DNA from 2 places in the Planococcus antarcticus DSM 14505 genome. Region 1 is predicted to be linked to the other one. Evidence: riboswitches for the same ligand, from Rfam matches in the RefSeq annotation. Region 1 holds a riboswitch; the other holds the start of a gene.
What was found. A riboswitch is a leader RNA that binds a small molecule or an ion and turns the genes downstream of it on or off. The one in region 1 is predicted to bind S-adenosylmethionine.
Positions count from the first base shown of each region.

Region 1 (3,415 bases):
CCAAGGCTTACTGCAAATACTGGAATTCTCAAATGCTCCACAAAAACCCGAGCTGATTTTTTATCAGCTAAGCGGAAGGAGAGAACCGCCCCTGCATTTTTTGCCTGGCGTTCGTGAATTGGGTTACCGGGATGGAATGAAAATCCAGGGTAGTATACTTCTTCGATTAACGGGTGGTTATGCAAGTACTCAGCGATAAGGCGGGCCGATTCAGATGACTGGCCTAACCGGGCACCTAAAGTTTTGATGCCTTGGATCAATAGATAGGAATCTTGCGCTCCTAAAACCGAACCGAAAGTATTTTGAATAAAACCAAGGCGGTTTCCGAGTTCTTCATCTTTGGTCACGGCAAGACCTGCAATGACATCACTGTGTCCGGAAAGGAATTTCGTCGCGCTGTGAAGCACGATGTCTGCACCAAGCTCTAATGGATTTTGGTAAAGTGGCGTCATGAAGGTATTGTCTACGAATGTCAGACAGCCATTAGCTTTCGCCAACTTTGCCGCGATTTCAATGTCAGTAATGTTCATGACGGGATTTGATGGTGTTTCCAAGTAAATCACTTTTGTATTCGGCTGGATTGCATTGGCCATTTCGTTCAAGTCGGTCATATTGACAAAGGTATACTCGATATTAAATTTATTCAAAACCTCGGTGATAAAACGGTAAGTGCCTCCGTAGACATCCTCTGAAACCAGGACGTGGTCTCCGGAAGACAGTAGCATGAAAGCGGAGGAAATAGCGGCCATGCCTGAAGAAAAGGCGAATCCACGTTTGCCGCCTTCTAGGTTTGCAATGGTTTCTTCCAATGCCAGGCGAGTCGGATTTCCAGAGCGACTATAATCGAAAGGTCCAAACGAATCCAGGCTTTTCTGATGGAATGTGGAAGATAAATAGATTGGTACGTTAACGGCCCCGGTTTGCGGGTCAACTCCAGTAGAGTGAATAAACCTGGTTTCAACACGATCAGTCATATTCAACAACCTCCTTCTGTAATTTCGAAAATGCCTGTATCAGGTCAGCGATTAAATCTTCAGCCAGTTCGACGCCAACCGAGAAGCGCAATAGCCGGTTGCAGACACCGCGTTTGGTGCGCTCTTCAAAAGGGATATCTGCATGGGTTTGAGTGGCTGGGTAGGTGATGAAGCTTTCAACGCCCCCTAAGCTCTCAGCAAAAGTGATGAGTTTGATGTGTTCAAGGAAAGGACCGACCCATTCTTCTTCCTGCAGCCGGAACGACAACATGCCACCTCTTCCGGGATACAGCACGTCCGAAATAGCCGGCTGCTGGGCCAAAAATGCTGCGATAGCCTTTGCGTTTGCTTCATGTTGCCGCATGCGCAAGGGAAGGGTTTTCAATCCGCGGATCAACAGCCAGGAGTCGAAAGGCGATAGTACGGCGCCAACTGAGTTGTGGAACATCGAGAGCTTTTCGCAGATGCTTTCGCCTTTTGCAGCAACTAGGCCGGCCAGGACGTCATTATGGCCGCCGATGTATTTGGTAGCACTGTGGATGACGATATTTGCTCCCAGTTCAATCGGCTGCTGAAAGAAAGGTGTCAGGAAGGGATTATCGACTATTAATAGAGGCTTATGCTTTTTGGCCAATGCTGCATAGGCAATAAGATCGATTTCTTGCATGAGCGGATTCGTTGGTGTTTCAATAAAGAGCGCACGCGTATTTAATGTGATTTTTTCTTCGGTGACCTGTACATCTTTAAACTCGGCATATTGGGGGTGGATATTATAAGTAGCTGCAAAGTGGTCCAGTAGGCGGTACGTTCCGCCATAAATATCCTCTGGCACTAATATTTCGTCGCCTGGACGGAAAAGAGACAAAACCAGTTGGATAGCTGCCATTCCAGAACTACAGGCAAATCCGGCATCCGCCCCTTCAAGTTCTGAAAATCCTTCTTCAAGGACTGAACGCGTCGGATTTTTTGTTCGCGTATAATCATAGCCAGTTGATTGTCCAAGTTCCTGGTGTTCATAGGCTGTTGATAAATAAATGGGTGGATTTACCGCTCCGGTAGCAGAGTCACTGCGATTGCCTAATTGAACCAATAAAGTTTCCAAGTTGTGTCTTGTCATTCTACTCATCCTCCCAACAATAAAAAAACAGAGACTTTCTTCAAAAGAAGAAAGCCTCTGTTTAGAAATGCATTCTTCTCATCTGGTAGGCAAAAGCCTATTGGAATTAGCACCGTAGTCTTCGTCAGACTGGTTGCTGAGACTTCACAGGGCCAAATCCCTCCGTCTCTCTAGATAAGAAATATCTTATTAAGTTTGGGTTGTTTCTGATTCGATGTTGGTAATCGTAAACCAATTGACGAAGAAAAGCAAGGGTTGAATTTTAAATAATGGAAATATATAGAGTGGGCGGGAAATTAGTTTGATTAACTACTTAAGGCAGAGCTGACCAGGCACTTTCACATTTCGTGTTGTCTAGCTTCAGCAGCCAGCTCTTCGGGACATAAGGCAACCCGGCTGTGCGACTGAAGAAACGTCGCTTCGCCGGTCTGCCTTATGCCTGTCAGAGCTACACGGCAGCTTCCGCTTTTCGTGTTGTCCAGTTGCAAGTGCCTAGCTCTTCGGGACATAAGTCAGCCCAGCTGTGTGGCAAAGAACGCCACACTACTGGTCTGCCTTATACCTGTCAGAGCTGACCAGGCACTTTCACTTTTCATAGCTTGAGCAAAAAAAAGGACGATTAAGATAAACATCGCTACAATGGAAGGGAATAGGAGTGAAAGTAATTATGCAGATTAAGAAATTCGAAAATATACCATTGTCGGTGCTTGATTTGGCGCCGATAAACGAAGGTGCTGAAACGGCGCAGACATTCAAAAATAGTGTAGAATTGGCACAGTATGTTGAGCGATTGGGGTTCAACCGTTATTGGCTAGCTGAACACCATAATATGCCGGGTATTGGCAGCTCAGCAACGTCGGTTCTCATTGGACATATTGCTGGAGCGACTAGCTCTATTCGTGTGGGTTCCGGAGGTGTCATGTTGCCAAATCATGCAGCACTTGTCATTGCGGAGCAATTTGGAACGCTAGAGACCATTTATCCAGGACGTATCGATTTAGGTCTCGGTCGTGCACCGGGCAGTGATCAGGCTACAGCCCATGCACTGCGCCGCAATATACAGAACAGCGGAGATGATTTTCCGCAGCAGGTAGCAGAGTTGGAAAATTACTTTTCGGAAAATCCGGTTGGACGTGTTCGTGCCTATCCTGGAACTGATTTGAAGATTCCGCTTTGGCTATTGGGTTCGAGCGGGTTCAGTGCACAGCTTGCCGCATTAAAAGGCTTGCCGTTTTCATTTGCCAGCCATTTTGCACCGGATTATATGATGCAGGCGCTGCAGTTGTACCACCAAAATTTCAAACCTTCTCCAGCTTTGGCGTCG
Region 1 is NZ_CP016534.2:2,686,959-2,690,373, reverse strand. Features, by position in the region: gene metC (cystathionine beta-lyase) at 1-974, opposite strand, end outside; gene BBH88_RS13420 (methionine biosynthesis PLP-dependent protein) at 967-2,091, opposite strand; SAM riboswitch class I at 2,167-2,272, opposite strand; gene BBH88_RS13415 (LLM class flavin-dependent oxidoreductase) at 2,759-3,415, shown strand, end outside.

Region 2 (3,415 bases), 410 kb from region 1:
CAGGCACGAATAGACTTTTTAACTTTTCCTCGATAAATCCGCCCCATTTTTCAAATTCAACCAGAAATCCATCGTGGCCAAAATTCGTTTCAACAATTTCCCAAGTTGCAGTCGTCTGTTTTTCCAGCCAGGGAACCATCAATTCACTTGGATAAAGTAAATCGTGGGTAAAGGACAAGGAATAGACAGGAATGTCCAAAACAGCATCTTGAATGTCATGCGTGTTCATAGCTTTCAGCAGCAGTACATAGCTATTGGCATCAAAACGCCCTGCCAATTTCTTACCTTGATAATTCAAGTACGACTGTACATTGAATTCATCGCCATCGCTGGTGCGTCCGAATCGCTGATTGAACATATTGCCACTGCGGTAAGTGAGCATGCCTGCCATTCTGGCTACTTGAAATCCTTTTAAAAGTGCCGAATCCTCATAATTTCCAGAGTTGAAATCTCTATCATTCTCAATCGCCAAAATGCCGATATGGTTAAAAGCAACACCGTAATCGCCGTAGTAGGGTGTGACAGCTAAAGGAAGAACCGCATCAATAAATTCTGGATACGATTTTCCCCATTCCAAGGTTTTCATTCCACCCAATGAGCCGCCTATCACGCCGGCAAGATGGTCGATCCCCAGTTTTTTCAAGGCATGATATTCGGCCCGCACCATATCACGTATGGTCAGTGTTGGAAACTCAGCACGATAAGGTTCTCCTGTTTCCGGATTTTTTGATAATGGGCCAGTCGAGCCATGGCAGCCGCCCAGTACGTTGAAGGTAATCACTTGAAAAACAGTTGTATCCACCGGCTTGCCTGGTCCGATTAATCCTGCCCACCACCCTGGATTTTCCTCTGTGCCAATTGCATATTGGTCGCCTGTCAATGCATGGCACACCAGAATAGCCGGAGCTTTTTTGTCTCCGAGACGTTCGTATGCAAGTTCTACGTCGTTTAAAATCTCAGTTGAATCCAGAGTTAAAGAGCCGATGGATACTGTCTTCATGAAAATCCCTCCTTATACGTTTTCCAATACGGCTACCTGTATCGCCTGCTCCAAATCGGCGATTAAATCTTCTGCGTTTTCTAACCCAACAGACAAGCGGATCAACTCTTCCGTTACTCCGGATGATTTCAGTTCTTCATCGTTCAGCTGCTGATGCGTGGTGGAAGCCGGATGAATGATCAGCGATTTGGCATCTCCTACATTGGCTACATGCGACCAGAGATTGACGCTATCGATCACTTTACGGCCCGCTTCACGTCCGCCTTTGATACCGAAATTGACAATCGAGCCATATCCGTCATTCTTCAAGTATTTCTTCGCTAATTGATGGGAAGGATGATTTTCAAATCCTAAGAAATTGACCCATTCGATTTGTGGATGCTGCCTTAAATAATCCGCAATAAGCTGAGCATTGCTGCTATGTTTCGGAATGCGCAAATGCAGCGTCTCCAGTCCTTGAAGAAAAGCATGCGCACTTTCCGGACTCAGTGATGGTCCAAAATCCCGCAATAGTTGCACGCGCAGTTTTGTCGCAAATGCCGCATCTGGCACATCAATGCCATAACGCAGTCCGTGATACGATTCGTCTGGCTGCGTATAGTTCGGGAAGCGTGGATTATCCCAATTAAATGTTCCAGCATCCACGGCTACCCCGCCAATCGTTGTGCCATGCCCGCCGATCCATTTCGTAGCGGAATGAATAACCACATCTGCACCAAATTCAATCGGATTGCTGCCGTATGGAGAAGCAAATGTGTTATCAATCAATAACGGAATTCCGTTTTCATGTGCAATTGTTGCTACCTTTTCTACATCGAAGACATTCAGGCTTGGGTTGCCGATAATTTCACCGAATAAAACTTTGGTTTTTTCTGTAATTGCCGCTTTGAAATTTTCCGGATCTGTAGCATCCACGAATGTGGTCGTGATGCCATAACGCGGCAAGGTGTTCGCAAATAAATTGTAAGTGCCGCCATACAGACTACTATCTGCTACAATTTCATCGCCGGCTTCTGCAATATTTAAAATAGAGAATGCGATGGCAGCCATTCCCGAAGAAAGAGCAACTGCTGCAGTACCGCCTTCTAATAATGCTACTCTCTGTTCAAAGACATCAACTGTTGGATTCATGATGCGCGAATAGATATTGCCGGTGTCCTTCAGGCCGAAGAGATCCTGTGCATGTTGTGTATCCTTGAAGACGTAAGAAGTGGTTTTGTAGATTGGCACTCCTCTTGACCCTGTCGCTGGATCCGGTTGTTGCCCGCCGTGTAGCAATAATGTTTCTGGTTTTAAGTTTGTCATTTTCCATTCCCCCTGTTTTTTATTGATACATATTGCCGAAGAGGACAACAAAAAGCCCTCTTCGCTAAGAAGAGGGCCGTAAATTACGGAGTTTCCTCCTCTTATCTATCAGAACCTATCAATCGATTCTGTAGGAATTAGCACCTTTTCAGACAGAATCGTCTGTTGGTTGCCGGGCATCACAGGGCCTATCCCTCCGCCACTCTCGATAAGAGTATTTGATTTGGTTTTTCGTCTTGTTGTGAATTATAAAAACTATGGCGCTTTTTGTCAAGTGTATTAGTCAAAAAATTTCGAAACCTTCTCTTTCCTCAAACGTTATCAAGTAATAGAGGAGGAATCTGTATGCTTATCTGGATTTTGTTATTATTTATCGGAGGCTATGTAATCGGTTGTTTTCACGGATCCCTTGCAGCGCAAGCATTATCAGGGGTGAACGTCAAAAAAGAAGGGGTGAAAAACTCCGGAGCTTCCAATGCTGCCATCGTGCTGGGCTGGAAATACGGTTTGCTTGTTGCATTTATTGATATTTTTAAAGGGTTTGCTGCCGTTGCAGGTCTGCGCCTGTTATTGGAATCAGGTAGTTTTTCAACTGAAATGATATGGGCATTATTATTTGTTGCCGGTGCTGGTGTTGTTTTTGGCCATAATTTCCCCTTCTATATGAACTTTAAAGGAGGCAAAGGCACCGCTTCCGTTATAGGCGTCATGGTAGCCCTCGACTGGAAACTTGGTTTACTTGGCTTGCTATTATTGATCAGCGTTTCGCTCGCGACAAACTACCTGGTCATTGGTGTACTTGTACTATATGCAGTTTATTTCGTAATCGCTTTCGGTCCTGCTTCCGGAAACTGGCCATGGCTGATAGCCTCTATACTGTTTGCCATGGCCGCATGGAAACATCGGGAAAACATTATTCGAATAAAGGATGGCACTGAAAACAAAGTATCTTCTGTTTTCCGAAAGAAAACTACAACCTCAAACTGAGTCGGATTTCTAGATTGTTTCTTCGTCTATTCTAAAGATTGTGAAAAAAATTCAAAAACTCCCTTGACTTTTTTGTTATTTCACCATAAAGTGAGACTCACGAATCGAATAGTACACATCACT
Region 2 is NZ_CP016534.2:3,098,903-3,102,317, forward strand. Features, by position in the region: gene metX (homoserine O-acetyltransferase MetX) at 1-1,000, opposite strand, end outside; gene BBH88_RS15210 (O-acetylhomoserine aminocarboxypropyltransferase/cysteine synthase family protein) at 1,013-2,305, opposite strand; SAM riboswitch class I at 2,404-2,520, opposite strand; gene BBH88_RS15215 (glycerol-3-phosphate acyltransferase) at 2,651-3,292, shown strand.
Region 2: linked by a shared signal. The riboswitch ahead of BBH88_RS15210 (O-acetylhomoserine aminocarboxypropyltransferase/cysteine synthase family protein) and the one ahead of BBH88_RS13420 (methionine biosynthesis PLP-dependent protein) in region 1 are both predicted to bind S-adenosylmethionine.